Regions from separate parts of the Rhizobium sp. M10 genome, predicted to be linked through region 2. Evidence: riboswitches for the same ligand, from Rfam matches in the RefSeq annotation. Region 2 holds a riboswitch; each other region holds the start of a gene.
What was found. Region 2 has a riboswitch for cobalamin ahead of bluB (5,6-dimethylbenzimidazole synthase). Riboswitches for the same ligand answer to the same signal wherever they lie in the genome.
Positions count from the first base shown of each region.

Region 1: linked by a shared signal. The riboswitch ahead of cobU (bifunctional adenosylcobinamide kinase/adenosylcobinamide-phosphate guanylyltransferase) and the one ahead of bluB (5,6-dimethylbenzimidazole synthase) in region 2 are both predicted to bind cobalamin.
Region 3: linked by a shared signal. The riboswitch ahead of nrdH (glutaredoxin-like protein NrdH) and the one ahead of bluB (5,6-dimethylbenzimidazole synthase) in region 2 are both predicted to bind cobalamin.

Region 1 is NZ_NWTA01000003.1:310,922-316,815, reverse strand. Features, by position in the region: cobalamin riboswitch at 226-622, shown strand; gene cobU (bifunctional adenosylcobinamide kinase/adenosylcobinamide-phosphate guanylyltransferase) at 971-1,495, shown strand; gene cobW (cobalamin biosynthesis protein CobW) at 1,502-2,548, shown strand; gene cobN (cobaltochelatase subunit CobN) at 2,552-5,894, shown strand, end outside.
Region 2 is NZ_NWTA01000003.1:166,066-171,959, reverse strand. Features, by position in the region: gene CO671_RS06090 (3-deoxy-7-phosphoheptulonate synthase) at 1-750, opposite strand, end outside; gene CO671_RS06085 (hypothetical protein) at 1,093-1,674, opposite strand; gene CO671_RS06080 (HAMP domain-containing methyl-accepting chemotaxis protein) at 1,734-3,611, opposite strand; cobalamin riboswitch at 3,852-4,039, shown strand; gene bluB (5,6-dimethylbenzimidazole synthase) at 4,081-4,770, shown strand; gene CO671_RS06070 (DUF2865 domain-containing protein) at 4,774-5,874, opposite strand.
Region 3 is NZ_NWTA01000039.1:17,486-23,379, reverse strand. Features, by position in the region: gene nrdF (class 1b ribonucleoside-diphosphate reductase subunit beta) at 1-624, opposite strand, end outside; gene nrdE (class 1b ribonucleoside-diphosphate reductase subunit alpha) at 804-3,008, opposite strand; gene nrdI (class Ib ribonucleoside-diphosphate reductase assembly flavoprotein NrdI) at 2,987-3,391, opposite strand; gene nrdH (glutaredoxin-like protein NrdH) at 3,405-3,626, opposite strand; cobalamin riboswitch at 3,886-4,112, opposite strand; gene CO671_RS31550 (heavy metal translocating P-type ATPase) at 4,416-5,894, opposite strand, start outside.

The DNA.
Region 1 (5,894 bases), 140 kb from region 2:
CCGGTCAAGGGCGGCGGTGCTGTCCGCTTGCGATGCAATTGCGGCGAAAAGCCGGCGCGGGGGACAAATTTTTATGATGTAAGTCTCTGATTAAAGACGATGTTTTCGGTAGAGTAAGTCGTATTGTTGGAAGCTTTCTATCCCCGCCCGTCGCCTCGGGCGTCAACGCCGGTTGACTCTATCCTCTGGCTTGCCTAACCATCCCTCAACGGATGGTCGCCTGACCATCCTGACATAACGGATGGTTCCGGATTGGCAGTTGCCCTTCCGGATGAAAAGGGAATGTGACGGGGCGGACCCAAGCCGGGCGCCTTCATCACAGCCGACCCCGCGACTGTAGAGCGGTCAGGGTCTTCCATCCGGCATCGAGCCCTTCCGGCCGGCGGCCTGCAATCGTGCAGGCAAGCGGGACGGGTGATGTGCCGGAAAAGCCACTGGAAATGCATGGTGATCAACCGGGGTCGGACGCCTCTATTTCTACGAATCGTCCACCTTTTCACCGATGCAGCCGGGAAGGCGAGGCGGATCCGCCGGCACGATCAGGGGCGACCGGTTTCCGGTCCGCCCCGATCGCGGCCGATAACCGCGAGCCAGGAGACCTGCCTTCCGTGCCGGGCGAAAAGCCCACCCTGGGTAAGAGACCCGCTGCCAGCACGGAGGTTGTTTTGGCTGAACGTTTGAATTCGGCGCGGCCTGGTGCGGCAGATGGCGGGCTTTCGGCCTCCTGCGTCGAGTATGTGGCACCCCCCTCTGTCCTGCCGGACATCTCCCCCAGAAGGGGGGAGATCGGATCGGCGCACCGGCTTCCCCAAACGATCGATGTTGGGCGAAGGTCATGCCACTTGCCGATCTCCCCACCTGTGGGGGAGATGTCCGGCAGGACAGAGGGGGGTATTACGTCCTCGTCGGCCAACTATAGTATACGCGGAGCAAATCGAAGCACCGCCCTCCGTAGCGGGAGTGTCGCGGCATGACCGATCTCGTCGCCAATTCCACCCTCGTCCTCGGTGGCGCGCGCTCTGGGAAATCCCGCTTCGCCGAAAACCTCGTCACATCGAGCGGCCTCGGGTGCCATTACGTCGCGACCGGCCGGGCATGGGACGAGGAGATGCAGGCGCGTATCGACCAGCACAGGGCTGATCGCGGCCCGTCCTGGACAACGCATGAGGAGCCGCTCGATCTTGTCGGCAAGCTTGCGGCCATCGACGGCGAGGACCGTGTGGTGCTCATCGACTGCCTGACGCTCTGGGTCACCAACCTGATGATGGAAGAGCGCGACATGGCAGCGGAATTTGCAGGGCTCGTCGATTTCGTGGGGCAAGCAAAGGCGCGGCTGGTCTTCGTCTCCAACGAAGTCGGGCTCGGCATCGTGCCGGAAAATCGCATGGCGCGGGATTTTCGCGATCATGCCGGCCGTCTCCACCAGATGATCGCGGCGAAGGCCGCCGAAGTCTATTTCATCGCGGCAGGCCTGCCGCTGAAAATGAAGGGTTAAAGTTTCATGAACCAGAAGATTCCCGCAACCGTCATCACCGGCTTTCTCGGTGCCGGCAAGACGACGATGATCCGCAACCTGCTGACCAATGCAGGCGGCAAAAAAATCGCGCTCATCATCAACGAGTTCGGCGATCTCGGCGTCGATGGCGACGTGCTGAAGGGCTGCGGTGCCGAAAACTGCAGCGAGGACGACATCATCGAGCTGACCAATGGCTGCATCTGCTGCACCGTTGCCGACGATTTCATTCCGACGATGACAAAGCTGCTCGAGCGCGAACAGCGGCCCGACCATATCGTCATCGAAACCTCGGGCCTCGCCTTGCCGCAGCCGCTGGTCGCCGCCTTCAACTGGCCTGACATCCGCACCCAGGTGACCGTCGACGGCGTCATCACCGTGGTCGACAGCGCGGCTGTCGCTGCCGGCCGCTTTGCCGACGACCACGATGCCGTCGAGGCGGCGCGCAGCGAGGATGAATCGCTCGATCACGAAAGCCCGATCGAGGAGCTGTTCGAGGATCAGCTCACCTGCGCCGATCTGATCGTGCTCAACAAGACCGATCTGATCGATGTGGCCGGTCTCGGCCGCGTGCGCGACGAGGTCGCTTCCCGCACCCAGCGCAAGCCCGTGATGATCGAGGCGAGAAACGGCGAGGTGCCGGCCGGCATCCTGCTCGGCCTCGGTATCGGCACGGAGAATGATCTCGCTAACCGCAAGTCGCACCACGAACTGGAGCATGAGGACGGCACGCCGCACGATCACGACGAGTTCGACAGCTTCGTCGTCGAGCTCGGCCCGATCGTCGATGTTGCCGGCTTCGTCGAGCGGCTGAAGACGATCATCGCTGCCCACGACGTGTTGCGTCTCAAGGGCTTTGTCGACGTTTCCGGGAAGCCGATGCGCCTGCAGCTTCAGGCGGTCGGCAGCCGCATCGATCACTATTTCGATCGTGCCTGGGCAGCCGGTGAAAGGCGCGCCACGCGCCTCGTCGTCATCGGCCTGCATGAGATGGATGAGGACGCCGTGAGAACGGCGATCGAGGCGCTGGCTTAACCGATGCATCTGCTTCTGGCCCAGCAGGGAACGATCAGCGACGGCGAGGAGGCAATCGACCTCGGGCAGACGCCGGGCGATATCCTGTTCCTGTCGGCCGCCGACAGCGAGCTGGCGGCGATCGCGGCCGCCCATCGCGCGCGGGGTGGGGCGCCGTCGCTGAGGCTCGCCAGCCTGATGAGCCTGAAACATCCGATGTCGGTCGATACCTATGTCGAGCGCACGGCACGGCATGCGAAGCTCATCATCGTGCGCGCACTCGGCGGCGCCAGCTATTTCCATTATGCGCTGGAGGCGCTGCATGCCTGTGCGGCCCGCAGCGGCGCGCTGATCGCCGTGCTGCCGGGTGACGCCAGGCCGGATGCGGGGCTGACACCGTTTTCCAACATCGGGCTCGATGATCTCAATGCCCTGTGGGCCTATCTGATCGAGGGCGGCGATGCCAATGCACGCGCCTTTCTCGATTATGCCGGAGCGATGCTTTCGGGAGGAGAGAAGCCGGCACCGGCGGTGCCGCTGATGAAGGCGGGAATCTGGTGGCCGGGGCGGGGGCTGATCGGCGTGGAGGAGTGGTGGCAGGTTGCCGGTTCGCATGTTGCGCCACCTTCGGCCGCCGAGCGTGGGACGGAGAAGGTGGAACTCGAACCCACAACATCCCCCATCGTCGCCATCAGCTTCTACCGCGCCCTCGTCCAAAGCGGCGAAACCCGCCCCATCGAAGCGATAATCGAAGCCTTGCAGGCACTTGGTTTCCGGCCGCTGCCGGTATTTGCCTATAGCCTCAAGGATGCTGTCTCCACAGGCATTCTCGAAAGCGTATTTTCGGCGCTGAAACCCGATGTCGTAATCAACACGACCGGTTTTGCGGTCTCGGCACCCGGCGCCGATCGGCAGCCGACGGTGCTGGAGGCGAACGGCGCGGTGGTGCTGCAGGCGATCCTGTCGGCCTCGTCGCGGGAGGCGTGGGCGGCCTCCTCGCAAGGCCTGTCGGCGCGCGATCTCGGCATGAACGTGGCGCTGCCCGAGGTCGACGGCCGGGTGCTGGCGCGGGCGGTCTCCTTCAAGACGGCGGCGCGTTACGATGCGGCGGTCGAGACGAACATCGTTGCCAGCGAACCGGACGCCGGCCGGGTGCGCTATACGGCGGAACTCGCCGCCAATTGGGCGCGGCTGCGCGCCATGTCGGCGCGTGACCGGCGCATCGCCCTCGTCATGGCGAATTATCCGAATCGCGACGGCCGGCTCGGCAACGGGGTCGGTCTGGATACGCCGGCCGGCAGCATCGAGGTGCTGCGTGCGATGGAAGCAGGGGGGTATCCGGCCGCCGATATTCCGGCCGACGGCGACGCGCTGATCCGGCATCTGATGCACGGGCCGACCAATTCAGGGCATGACGGCCGGGTGATCCGCGAGACGTTATCCTTGAGTCGTTACAACAGTTTCCTGGCGTCTCTTCCCAATCAGATTCAGGATGAGGTGAGGGCCCGCTGGGGCGAACCAGAGAACGATCCGTATTTTCGCGACGGCGCCTTCGCCCTGCCTTTCGCCCGCTTCGGCGGCGTTCTCGTCGGCATTCAGCCGGCGCGCGGCTATAATATCGATCCGAAGGAAAGCTACCATTCGCCGGACCTCGTGCCGCCGCACGGTTATCTTGCCTTCTACGCTTTCCTGCGCCGCGAGTTCGGCGCCGACGCCGTCATCCATATGGGCAAACACGGCAATCTCGAATGGCTGCCGGGCAAGGCGCTGGCGCTGTCGGAGAACTGTTATCCCGAGGCCATCCTCGGACCGCTGCCGCATCTTTATCCCTTTATCGTCAACGATCCGGGCGAGGGCACACAGGCCAAGCGGCGGGCCGCCGCCGTCATCATCGATCATCTGACGCCGCCTTTGACGCGGGCCGAGAGCTATGGACCGCTCAAGGATCTGGAAGCGCTGGTCGACGAATATTACGAGGCCTCAGGTGGCGACCCGCGCCGCATCCGGCTGCTCAGCCGGCAGATTCTCGATCTTGTCACCGATATCGGCCTCGACCGGGATGCCGGCATAATCAGCGGCGAAAGCGAGGGCGAGGCGCTGAAGAAGCTCGACGCCTATCTCTGCGACCTCAAGGAAATGCAGATCCGCGACGGGCTGCATGTCTTCGGGGTGGCGCCGGAAGGGCGGCTGCTGACGGATCTGACCGTGGCGCTGGCACGAGTGCCGCGCGGGCTGGGTGAGGGCGGGGATGCGAGCTTGCAGCGGGCGATTGCGGGGGATGTGTTGGAAAACCCCTCCCCAACCCCTCCCCACAAGGGGGAGGGACTTACCGTTGAGCGTGCGGTTACCTCTGAGATCAAAGTCGATGACGAGACAACGCGCCCAGCAAGCCCCTCCCACCTGTGGGGAGGGGTTGGGGAGGGGTCTTCTTTTGACCCTCTCGACTGCGACATGGCCGCTGCCTGGGCCGGCCCACGTCCACCAATCCTGGCCGACCTCGTGGATGCCCCCTGGCGCACCAATGGTGACACCGTCGAGCGGATCGAGCTGCTGGCGGCCAGGCTGGTCTCCGGGGAGATTGCCTGCCCCGCGGAATGGACGGCGACGCAGGCGGTGCTCTCCGAGATCGAGACCCGTCTTAAACCCTCGATCCTCGCCTGCGGCCCGGCGGAGATATCCGGCCTGCTTGCCGGCCTCGACGGCCGCTTCGTGGCCCCTGGTCCCTCCGGCGCGCCGACGCGTGGGCGGCCTGATGTGCTGCCGACCGGGCGCAATTTTTATTCGGTCGACAGCCGCGCGGTGCCGACGCCGGCGGCTTACGAACTTGGCAGGAAATCGGCAGAACTGCTGGTACGCCGCTATGTGCAGGACCACGGCGAATGGCCTGATACCGTCGGCCTGACGGCCTGGGGGACGTCGAATATGCGCACCGGCGGCGACGATATCGCCCAGGCGCTGGCGCTGATCGGCGTCAAGCCGCTCTGGGATATGAGCTCGCGGCGGGTCACCGGTTATGAGATCATACCGCCGGCGGTGCTTGGGCGGCCTCGCGTTGACGTGACGCTGAGAATTTCCGGCTTCTTTCGCGACGCTTTTCCCGAGCAGATCGCCTTGTTCGACAAGGCGGTTCGCGCCGTCGGCGCGCTCGAAGAGGACGATGCCGACAATCCGGTCGCAGCGCGCATGCGCGGCGAAGCGGCAAGGCTTGCTGCCGCCGGTCTCGACGCCGCCTCGGCGAAACGGCGGGCGGGTTACCGGGTCTTCGGCTCGAAACCCGGCGCTTACGGTGCCGGGTTGCAAGCGCTGATCGACGAAAAGGGCTGGGAGCGGCGCGCCGATCTCGCCGAGGCCTATCTCGTCTGGGGCA
Region 2 (5,894 bases):
GACCACAGATTCGACATCGGCCGCTTCATAGTTCGGCTGTTTGCCGCCGCGCAGGATGATGTGGCAGTCCTCGTTGCCCTTTGTTGAGGCGACGGCAGCCTGCCCGTCCTTGGTGACGGCGGGGAAGTGATGCGGCTGCGAGGCGGCGAGAATGGCATCGAGCGCGACGCGTGCGCCGCCATCCGTGCCGTTCTTGAAGCCGATCGGGCAGGAGAGGCCGGAGGCGAGCTGGCGATGGATCTGGCTTTCGGTCGTGCGCGCGCCGATCGCCCCCCAGCTGACGAGGTCGGCAATGTATTGCGGCGTGATCGTCTCGAGGAATTCGACGCCGGCGGGCAGGCCCATCGCATTGACGTCGAGCAGCAGGCGCCGGGCAATCCGCAGCCCTTCCTCGATACGGTAGCTGCCGTCGAGATGCGGGTCGTTCATCAGACCCTTCCAGCCGACGGTGGTGCGGGGCTTTTCGAAATAGACGCGCATGACGATTTCGAGATCACCGGAGAAGCGCTGCCGCTGTTGCACCAACCGCTCGGCATATTCGCGCGCCGCAGCAGGATCGTGGATGGAGCAGGGACCGATGACGACGATCAGGCGGTCGTCGTCTCCCTCGAGAATCTTATGGATTGCATGACGGTTGCTGGTCACCGTCTCGCTGACAGCAGCGGTTCGGGGGATTTCCGCGATGATATCTGCGGGTTTGGTCAGCGGGGTGATCTCGAGGATACGCAGATCGTCGATGGTATCGGACACGGTGTGGCTCCTGTTTGGTCATACCGTGCGGAAACAAAAAAGCCGCCAGGTAGACTAGCGGCTGTTCGGGTTGTCGTCGCGTCGACTTCAGTTACGCATGGACCCGCATCCGCTGGGAGCAGCGGTACCAATAAAATCGCGAGGCGTGGATTGAAGTCGTCGACATCAGGCGTATGTAGCGTCGCGGCTGTCTGTTGTCACGCAGAATTTTCTGCCTGAAATCGGACATCCCGGAGGGCGGCCATCGCTTCTGCGGGAGACGGGCTTAAAATATGTCGCCCGAAGCACGCAGCTTCTGGGCGACAAGTCCAAATTGCCGCAAAATGAAGGCCGCTTCTGCGATCACAGGGCGTCGACGTTGACGCCGATCGTGATGGCGCCGATCGGCGTTCCCGCATCGTCGGAAATGGTGACGCTTGCCTGCGACTGCAATGTCTGGGTCGACTCGTCCTTTTCGATCTCGTCGACGAAAATGGCATCCTTGCCGGCCCCGAAGGACTTCTGGAATTTCGCCTCGTCGCCCTGCCAGTAGTCGGAGGTGACGTCGCTCTGACCGACATTCAGCCCCTTTGCATCCATGACGAAGATCTCGGTAATCTTGCCGCCTGAGGACTCCTTCTTTTCCTGAAGGAATTTCGACAGCGCATTGCCAAGAACGCCGTCGATCATCGCGTGATCGGAGCCATCGACTTCGGCGCGCCATTTCTTATCGAGGGCGTCGATGTCGGCTTCGCTCAGCTTGGCATTCGCAGCGTCCTGCGCCTTGATAGCCTCGATGATGGCGGGATCGTTGAGCCAGGGCTTGACGTCGCTCTTCACGTAATCGGCGATCGGAGCAAGCTTGGCATCCTCGGCCATGGATACGCCCATGGGCACGGTGAATGCGGCAGAGGCGAAAAGCAATGCGGTCACAACTCTTTTCATAACTGTTCCCTTCCTGTGATTCAGTTGTTGAGAAATAAAGCTTGTCGGCGCGGATGACGTCAGAATTCCTCCCAGGCGCCGGGAGCGGTGGCGACGGCGGTATTTCCTGCATGCCGCGGCGCGACGGCTCTCGGCTCGGGGCGAGAGTGACGAGCACTTGGGGAAACGGGCCTGGCCTGGCTTGCCGCAGACGCAGCGACGACGAACCTGCCGGCCGAATCCTGCAGCTGGCGGCCTTGCGAGAGCAGTTCCTGGCAGGCGGCATTGGTTTCCTCAACCATCGCCGCATTCTGCTGGGTCGCGTGATCCATCTGGTTGATCGCTCCATTGATTTCCTGCAATCCCGTCGCCTGTTCGCGATAGGACTGAACAATGGAAGCGATGCTGTCGCTGATGCGGTTGATCTGTTCCTCGATCTTCAGAAGGGCATCGCCGGTCTCGTTCACCAGTCCGACGCCGGCGGCAACCTCCTGGCCCGACACATTGATCAAGTTCTTGATTTCCTTTGCCGCATTCGCCGACCGCTGCGCGAGTTCACGAACCTCCTGGGCGACAACCGCGAAACCTTTGCCGGCCTCGCCGGCGCGCGCCGCCTCGACGCCGGCATTCAGCGCCAGCAGATTCGTCTGGAATGCAATCTCATCGATGACGCCGATAATGCGGCCGATCTGGCTGGAGGAGGTTTGGATTCTGTCCATCGCTCCGATTGCGTCGCGCACGACTGTCGCCGATACGTGGGCGCTGCGCTTCGTCTCTTCGACCAATTCTCCGGCTTTTTCAGCGCGCTGCGATGATGTCTTGACCGTCGTGGTCACTTCATCCAGTGCAGCGGCGGTCTGCTCGAGTGCTGCCGCCTGCTGCTCGGTCCGCTTGGCGAGCTGATCTGCGGAGGAGGCCAGTTCGCTCGATCCGCCTTCAACCGCGACAGAGGCGATCTTGATCTCCGTCAGCGCGGCCGCAACGGCCTGGACCATGTTGTTGAAATCCTGCCGCAACTTATCGAATTCGGGACCGAGATCGGCAAGCTGGACCGAGAAGTCGCCGGCGGCGAGCTTTTCCAATGCATTGGCTAGGGTGGTCATCACTAGCCGCTGCCGGTTGCTGGCTTCTTCCGTCAATGATGCGTTGCGTGCCCGTTCGGCGTCGAACGAGGCGCTCTGCTCGGCAGCGGCCTGCTCTCTTTCGACCTTCGCGATCGCCTCGTGACGGAAGACCTCCAGCGCCCGCGCGAGAAAGCCGATTTCATCGCCATTCTCCTTATAGGTGACGGGGGAGGCCAGATCGCCTTGCTGCAGCGCCCCGATGCGTTCGCTGAGGATTCTGAGGGGGCGGCCAACGAGGCTGCGCATGGCGAGAAGAAAGGCGATGACGGCGAGGGCGGTGATGACGGACTGCGTGAGCAGCGAAACCAGAACCTTCTGCTTGACCGCGGAAGCGATCTTTTCGACAGACCAGTTGGTGACGATGTAGCCGGTTGTCTTGCCTGATTTGTCCACCGGCAGCGGTGCGATAATCGTGACCAAACCGGCGGATATGCCGCTATCGTCGATTGTCGTTTTATCGGGCTTCGCACCGAGGCGCTTCGCCAGATCGGCTGGCGCGGGCAGACCGGCAATGCCGTCGCGTGTCCACGTATCGACGGCAGCGGGCTCGGCGTTGAATGCGGCAAACTGCACGAGATCGAGCGAGGGATCGTCGCGGTAGAGCGAATAGGCCTCGCGAACCGCATTCGCCTTGCCCCATTTCACGCCGCCTGCGGCCAGAGATGCAAACTGCTCCACATCCTTCGACCAGTTTGCCTTGGCGCCGTCGATCAGGGCGCGGGTTTCATACATCCACGTATAGGTGGCCAAGGCGGATATGCCGCAAAGATTGACGGCAACGATAATCGCCGCCAGCTTGGCTGTCAGAGGCATCGTCTTCAAGAAATGGAACATCCGCGGGGCCTGGAATTGCGGCTCGGTCGGATATTTGCGACCGGCATATCAACACGGGCATCCACGCTGACGGTTACATCAAGAGCGATCATGCCCATGTCCGAGCTGCAACCCAAAACGCGCGAAAACAGTGTGTATTTGATGTGTGAATAAATCATAAAGTAGAATGGGATCGAGGGCACACGCAGGTTGTTTCGCTCTCGCACGGTCGGCCGGTGCTTGCTGCCGCGTCGCTTTCCTGAAATAGATGCTTCGTCAGGTGCCCGCTCTTCAGGCGGGAGAATCGGGAATCCGGTGCAAGGCCGGAACGTGCCCAACGCTGTAAGGCTGACGCCCGCCGCTTCATCACGCCACTGGCTTTTGCCGGGAAGGCTGCGGCAGGCGGATGACGCCAAGTCAGAAGACCGGCCTGGCAAGATAGACCCAACCCGCGCGGACGGCGGGCGGTTGCGTTGTTGGGGATTTGACGATGCGACCCTTTGATGAGGATGCCGTTTCAGCGGCGTCCGGTTTTTCTCTCGCCGAACGCGAGGCCGTGTATCACGCGATCATGACGCGACGCGATGTTCGCAGCCAGTTCCTGCCCGATCCGTTGCCGGATGACGTCGTGGCGCGGCTTCTGAGCGCCGCCCATCACGCTCCCTCCGTCGGCTTCATGCAGCCGTGGAACTTCATCCTGGTGAAAAGCGAAGCCGTGCGAGCACGCGTCCGGGACGCTTTTGCGAAGGCCAACGAGGAGGCGGCACTGATGTTCGACGGCGAACGGCGGCAGGCGTACCGCTCCCTCAAGCTCGAAGGCATCGTCGAGGCGCCGCTCGGCATATGCGTGACCTGCGACCCCACGCGCAGCGGCAGCGTCGTTCTGGGCCGCACGCACAATCCACGGATGGATTCCTATTCGACGGTCTGCGCCATCCAGAACCTCTGGCTCGCGGCGCGCGCCGAAGGAATCGGCATTGGCTGGGTCAGCATCTTTCGCGAAGGCGAGCTGAAAACCATTCTCGGCATACCCGATCATATCGAGGTGGTCGCCTGGCTCTGCGCCGGCTTCGTCGACCGGCTTTACGACGAGCCGGAGCTCTCCGTCAAAGGCTGGCGGCAGCGGCTGCCGCTCGAGGAGCTCGTCTTCCACGATGGCTGGGGACGGAGCGAGCCGTAGCGGTCACTGCTGTTGCGGCTGCGGGCCCGGTGTTGCCGGGTTGGCGAGATCGATCGAACCCTGGTCGCCCGCCAGAAACTGCGGTCCGACCTGCCGGACCTTGTTTTGCGCAGGGTCATAGGGACGCTCCGGGACGGACGGCTGGGGTGCCGTTGGCGCAGCCGCGGTATCTTTCGCCGGCGGATTGGTGCGGATCGTGGTGATCGATCCCTGCTGCGGCGGTTCGCTCAGGGCCTGCTTGTCGCGCATCTCTTCGTAATAGGCGGCGAGATTGCAGGCGCAGGCATTTTTCTCGCCGGGCGCGCGGTTCTTGTAGGCGAAGGCGTTCTGCATGGCGCTGTAGGGCGTGCCGGTTGCCACCGAAATCATGTTCGAGGCTTCGGTGCTCCTCACGTCTCGATAGAAAAGCTCGGTCTCGATGCCGGGACACATCTTGGCGCAGGTCTCAGCATCGCGGCCGAAATCGACCGAGGTGGTGTTCGAACTGATCGGGAAGAAGCCGCCGTCGCAGCTGCGCACGCAGATGGTGCTGACCGGCGAAAGCATCTCGGTCCTCGGCAGGCCGTAACGCGGGTCGAACTCTTCACCGCCGCCGAGCGGAATGAAGGTGTCGGCGCGCATCGCCTGTTCCTCGATGCTCGGGGCAGGGTCGTTGGCGCTGCGCTCGGACGGGGCGTAGAAATTCTCGCTGTTGCAATCATTGCGCTCAAGAGCAGCCATCAGTTCGCGGCGCCCGCCGTCATCACCGCCGCCCTGACCGCGCAGTTCGGCGCGGCGATCCTGGAGATACCGGATATTGTCGATCATCCGGGCTTCAGCCTGCGAGAGCTCATCACAATAATCGGCATTCTCGCCGCCGATCACCACCATGCTGCCCGAGGTGCAGCCGTAGCTGCGCAGGTCGTTGCGGACCTTGCGCAGCTCGAGGTTCTGCTCGGCTATGGCACTGGCAAACTGGCGCGCTTCCGGACCATTACCGTTGCCGATCGATCGCGGCAGGTCGGCGAGGCGGCCGCGCAGGTCGTCGCAGATGGCGCTCGTCTGCGCGGTGACGGGCGTCGCGAAGGCAAGGAGAAGCGCAAGAGACAGGTTTCGGCGTTTCACGGCGTCGTCCCGGAATGAGC
Region 3 (5,894 bases), on a different contig from region 2:
GAACTTGTAGCCGATATAATAGCCGTGCACCGCCTCGTCGCGGATGATCAGCCGGATCATGTCGGCCGTGTTGGTGAGCTTGGCGCGGCTCGACCAGTACATCGGCAGGTAGAAGCCGGAATAGAACAGGAAGCTCTCGAGAAAGACGCTCGCGATCTTCTTCTTCAAGGGATCGCCGGAACCATACTGCTCCATGATCAGCACTGATTTCCGCTGCAGGAACTCGTTCTCCTCCGACCAGCGATAGGCATCGTCGACATCGGGCGTCGAGCACAGCGTCGAAAAGATCGAGGAATAGGAACGCGCATGCACCGCCTCCATGAAGGAGACGTTGGAAAGCACCGCCTCCTCATGCGGCGTTACCGCATCCTCCATCAGCCTGATGGAACCGACGCCGTTCTGGATCGTGTCGAGCAGCGTCAGCCCGGTGAAGACGCGGATGGTCAACTGCTGCTCGGCCGGCGTCAGCGTCGCCCAGGAGGGGATGTCGTTCGACAGCGGCACCTTCTCCGGCAGCCAGAAATTGCCGGTCAACCGGTTCCAGACTTCGAGATCCTTGTCGTCCTCGATGCGGTTCCAGTTGATGGCGCGCACGCGGCTGATTGGCTTGATGGATATGTTCATTGGGTGGTCTTTCTTCCACAAATTCTAACGGAGTGCGGAGCCCCCTCACCCTGCCCTCTCCCCGCTGGGGAGAGGGGAACGCCATGCAATCGGCTTGTCTCTTCTCCCCATCGGGGAGAAGGTGCCGGCAGGCGGATGAGGGGGCTACAAGCTCGAAACTCTCGGCCAGCAGCCCAAAATCAAAGCGTACAAGACACGCAGCCCTGCACCTCGGTGCCGGACAGCGCCATCTGGCGAAGGCGGATGTAGTAGATCGTCTTGATGCCCTTCCTCCAGGCGTAAATCTGCGCCTTGTTGATGTCGCGCGTCGTTGCCGTGTCGCGGAAGAACAGGGTCAGCGACAGCCCCTGGTCGACATGCTGGGTCGCCGCCGCATAGGTATCGATGATCTTCTCCGCCCCGATCTCATAGGCGTCCTGATAATAATCGAGATTGTCGTTGGTCATGAACGGCGCCGGATAGTACACGCGGCCGATCTTGCCTTCCTTGCGGATCTCGATCTTCGAGACGATCGGATGGATCGACGAGGTCGAGTGGTTGATATAGGAGATCGAGCCCGTCGGCGGCACCGCCTGCAGGTTCTGGTTATAGAGGCCGGAGGCCATGACAGCCGTCTTCAACGCCGCCCAATCGTCCTGCGTCGGAATATGGATTCCGGATTTGTCGAACAGCGCCTGCACCTTCTCGGTCGCCGGCTTCCATTCCTGCTCGGTATATTTGTCGAAATAGTCGCCGGAGGCATATTTCGAATTTTCGAAGCCCTTGAAGCATGTGCCGCGTTCGACCGCCAAAAGGTTCGAGGCGCGGATCGCGTGATAGGTCACTGTATAGAAATAGATATTGGTGAAATCGACGCCTTCCTCCGAGCCGTAGAAGATGCGTTCGCGGGCGAGATAGCCGTGCAGGTTCATCTGGCCGAGACCGATCGCATGGCTTTCGTCATTGCCCTTCTCGATCGACGGCACCGAGGCAATATGGCTCATGTCGGAAACGGCCGTCAGCGCCCGGATCGAGGTCTCGATCGTCTTGCCGAAATCGGCGGAATCCATGGCTGCGGCAATGTTCAGCGAGCCGAGATTGCAGGAAATATCCTTGCCGAGATGCTTGTAGGAGAGGTCGTCATTATATTCGCTTGCCTCGCTGACCTGCAGGATCTCGGAGCAGAGATTGCTCATCGAAATGCGCCCGGCAATCGGGTTCGCCCGGTTCACCGTGTCCTCGAACATGATGTAGGGATAACCGCTCTCGAACTGGATTTCGGCGAGCACCTGGAAGAATTCGCGCGCCTTGATCTTCTTCTTCGAGATGCGCGCATCCGCCACCATCTCCCGGTACTTTTCCGTCACCGAAATCTCGGTGAAAGGCACGCCGTAGACGCGCTCCACGTCGTAAGGCGAGAACAGATACATATCCTCATTGTTTCTCGCGAGTTCGAAGGTGATGTCGGGTACGACGACGCCGAGCGACAACGTCTTGATCCGGATCTTCTCGTCGGCATTTTCGCGCTTCGTGTCGAGGAAGCGCATGATGTCGGGGTGATGGGCGTTGAGATAGACAGCACCTGCCCCCTGACGGGCACCGAGCTGGTTGGCATAGGAGAAACTGTCTTCGAGAAGCTTCATAACGGGGATGATGCCCGAGGACTGGTTTTCGATCTGCTTGATCGGTGCGCCGGCCTCGCGGATATTGGTCAGCGAAAGCGCCACGCCGCCGCCGCGCTTCGACAATTGCAGCGCCGAATTGATCGACCGGCCGATCGATTCCATATTGTCCTCGACCCGTAGCAGGAAGCAGGAAACCAGTTCACCGCGCTGCTTCTTGCCAGCGTTGAGGAAGGTCGGGGTCGCCGGCTGGAACCGGCCTGAAATGATCTCGTCGACCATGTCGCGGGCAAGGGCCTCGTCGCCGCGCGCCAGGGTCAGCGCCACCATGCAGATGCGGTCTTCGTAGCGCTCGAGATAGCGTTTTCCGTCGAAGGTCTTCAGCGTATAGCTGGTGTAATATTTGAAAGCGCCGAGGAAGGTCGGGAAACGGAACTTCCTGGCATAGGCCTGATCGAACAGGTCGCGGACGAAATTGAAGGAATACTGATCGAGTACCTCCTGCTCGTAATAGCCCTCGGTCACGAGGTAATCGAGCTTTTCCCTCAGATTGTGAAAGAACACCGTGTTCTGGTTCACATGCTGCAGGAAGTACTGCTTCGCCGCCAGGCGATCCTTGTCGAGCTGGATCCTGCCCTCATCGTCATAGAGGTTCAGCATGGCGTTCAGCGCGTGATAGTCGAGCGTTTCCGCCGCTTTCAAAGGACGTTCGCCGGCGGGATGAGCAAAAGTGTTATGCGATTTTGCGCCCGCATCCCGCGTCAGAGTTGTTCCCGTGTCCAAAATCGTTCCATTCCGTGTTTGACGTTGGCGACATCCTCGGCCGTGCCCATGAGCTCGAACCTGTAGAGGTAAGGCACCTGGCATTTGCGCGAAATCACGTCGCCGGCGAGCCCGTATGTCTCGCCGAAATTGCTGTTGCCCGCGGCAATCACGCCGCGGATGTGTCCTCGGTTCTCCGCATCGTTCAGGAAACGGATCACCTGCTTGGGAACGGCCCCCTTGCCACCGTCGCCGCTATAGGTCGGCACAATGAGAACGAAGGGTTCGCGGATATGGAACGCCTCTGCGCCGCTTGAGGGAATGCGCGCCGCGCGCAATCCGAGCCTGGCGACGAAGCGATGGGTATTCTCCGATCGGCTGGAATAATAGACGAGCAGCCCCATCGCCGTTTTCCGGTCAGGAGAGCGCGCTGATCATATCGGGACGGAAACCCGCCCAATGCCGCTCGCCGGCGATGACGACGGGCGCCTGCATGTAGCCGAGGCTGCGGACGCGATCGAGCGCTTCGGCATCCTGCGAGATATCGACGATATCGTAATCAACGCCCAGGCGGTCGAGAGCGCGATAAGTGGCGGTGCATTGGACGCAGGCAGGTTTGCTATAGACGGTAACGCTCATCATCTTCCTCGTGATATCAAAGAATTCAGGACGCAATACTGGGATCGGGCGCCTTGCGACGTCCGGGGCAACGCTTGATGGTGATCTGGCAAAGTCGGCGCTTTAAACGCCCGATACGATCCCTTTCGGGATTTGCGCGGGCGGCGGCCTTGATCTTCTCGACATGACTTCAACCCGAAGTGCTCATGCGGACGTTCGGGGCAGCGCAACAGGCGCGGATCATTCCGCTTCATGCACGCGACCTTCCGGACACCCCGCCCGTGGACATCTAGTTCAAGGCAGGTCTCCTGACTTGCGGGTCGAAGCACCCTGCCCCTGCCTTCCCGGAGCATCATGCTCCAGTGACCTGAAATCGGACAGTTGCTCGCCGCTTACAGTTGCGGGGGCAGCTCCGGCCTTGTTGCGCCGTCATGGCGAAACGCACCGTATTCCCGTCTTAGCCCGCGATCCTGGCGAATCGAAGGAACCTTGAACACTAGATATAGTACGCGAATCCAAAATCACGTCAACGGATGGTTTGTGCATTGCGTTACGACAGGTTTGAAATCACTGCGTTCCTGTGAAAAACATGGATCGAAGGCTTAACGAAAGCAGGCTGTGGAGAAGGTCCGGGATGACAAACCTCCCCTCTCCGCGTCATCCTCGGCCTTGTGCCGAGGATCTGCTGCCTATCGACCGGAGGCAGATGCCCGGGACAAGCCCGAGCATGACGAAAGAGGAGTTGGCGCCCCTTATCAGCGGTCTACGCCACGCTTCAGGTGACGAGCGCCGCAGGGACGACATCGGGTGTTATGTCCTTACTCGAAGCAGCCTGAGCGCGTTGATCGTCACCAGCACGGTGGCGCCGGTATCGGCGAGAATCGCCGGCCAGAGGCCGGTGATGCCGGCAATCGTCGTCACCAGGAACACCGCCTTCAGCCCGAGGGCGATGGTGATGTTCTGCACGATATTGTGCATCGTTCGTTTGGAAAGTTCGATCATCCGCGCCACGTCGCCGACGCGCCCGTGCAGCACGGCGGCATCGGCCGTCTCAAGCGCCACATCGGTGCCACCGCCCATGGCGATGCCGATATCGGCGGCGGCCAGCGCCGGAGCGTCGTTGATGCCGTCGCCAACCTTGGCGACGATGAACCCCTCACGCTTCAATTCGCCGACGACCCGCTGCTTATCCTCAGGCATCATCTCGCCGCGCCAGTCGATGCCGAGCATGCCGGCAACGGCTGCCGCCGTCCGCTTGTTGTCGCCCGTCAGCATCATCGCCTTGACGCCGGCCGATTTGAGCGTGGAAAGCCCGACCTCGGCATCCGCGCGCGGCTCGTCGCGCATGGCGATCAGGCCGACCGCAACGCCATTGACGAACAGCACCGATACGCTCTTGCCCTCGTCGTTCAGAACAGCAATGCGTGCATCCTTTTCGCCATCGAGTGCTCCGCGCTCGCGGGCAGCGGATGGCGACAGCAGGTCGAGCGTCTCGCCGCCGACTTTGCCGCTGACACCCTTGCCCGGCAGCGCTTCTAGCTCGAAGGCCGGCGGCACGGGAACGCCGTCTGCCCGAGCACGGTTGAGGATCGCCAGCGCCAAGGGATGGCTGGAGCCCTGTTCCAGCACCGCCGCGCGCGACAAGACCTGCGCCTCGCTCAATCCGAAGGAAACGATATCGGTCACCTGAGGCTTGCCTTCCGTCAGCGTGCCTGTCTTGTCGAAGGCGACCATCGTGACCTTGCCGAGCGTTTCCAGCACTGCGCCGCCCTTCATCAGCAGCCCGCGCCGCGCGCCTGCTGAAAGCGAGGCGGCAATCGCCGCCGGCGTCGAAATGACGAGCGCGCAGGGGCAGCCGATCAGCAGGATGGCAAGGCCCTTATAGATCCATTCGCCCCAAGACCCACCGAACAGCAGCGGCGGGACTATCGCCACCAGTGCTGCGACCACCACGACGCCGGGCGTGTAATAGCGCGAGAACCGGTCGATGAAACGTTCGGTCGGCGCCTTCGATTCCTGCGCTTCCTCCACCAGCTTGACGACGCGGGCGATGGTATTGTCGGCCGCGGCCGCGGTGACGCGGACCCTGAGCACAGAATCGCCATTCACCGTTCCGGCAAAGACGACGGAATCGACACCCTTGCGCACCGGCGTGCTCTCGCCCGTCACCGGCGCCTCGTCGATCGCGCTCTCGCCGGAGACGATGATGCCATCCGCCGAGATACGGTCGCCCGGACGCACCATGATGATCGCGCCGACGGCGAGGCTTTCCGCCGGCACCTCCCGCGT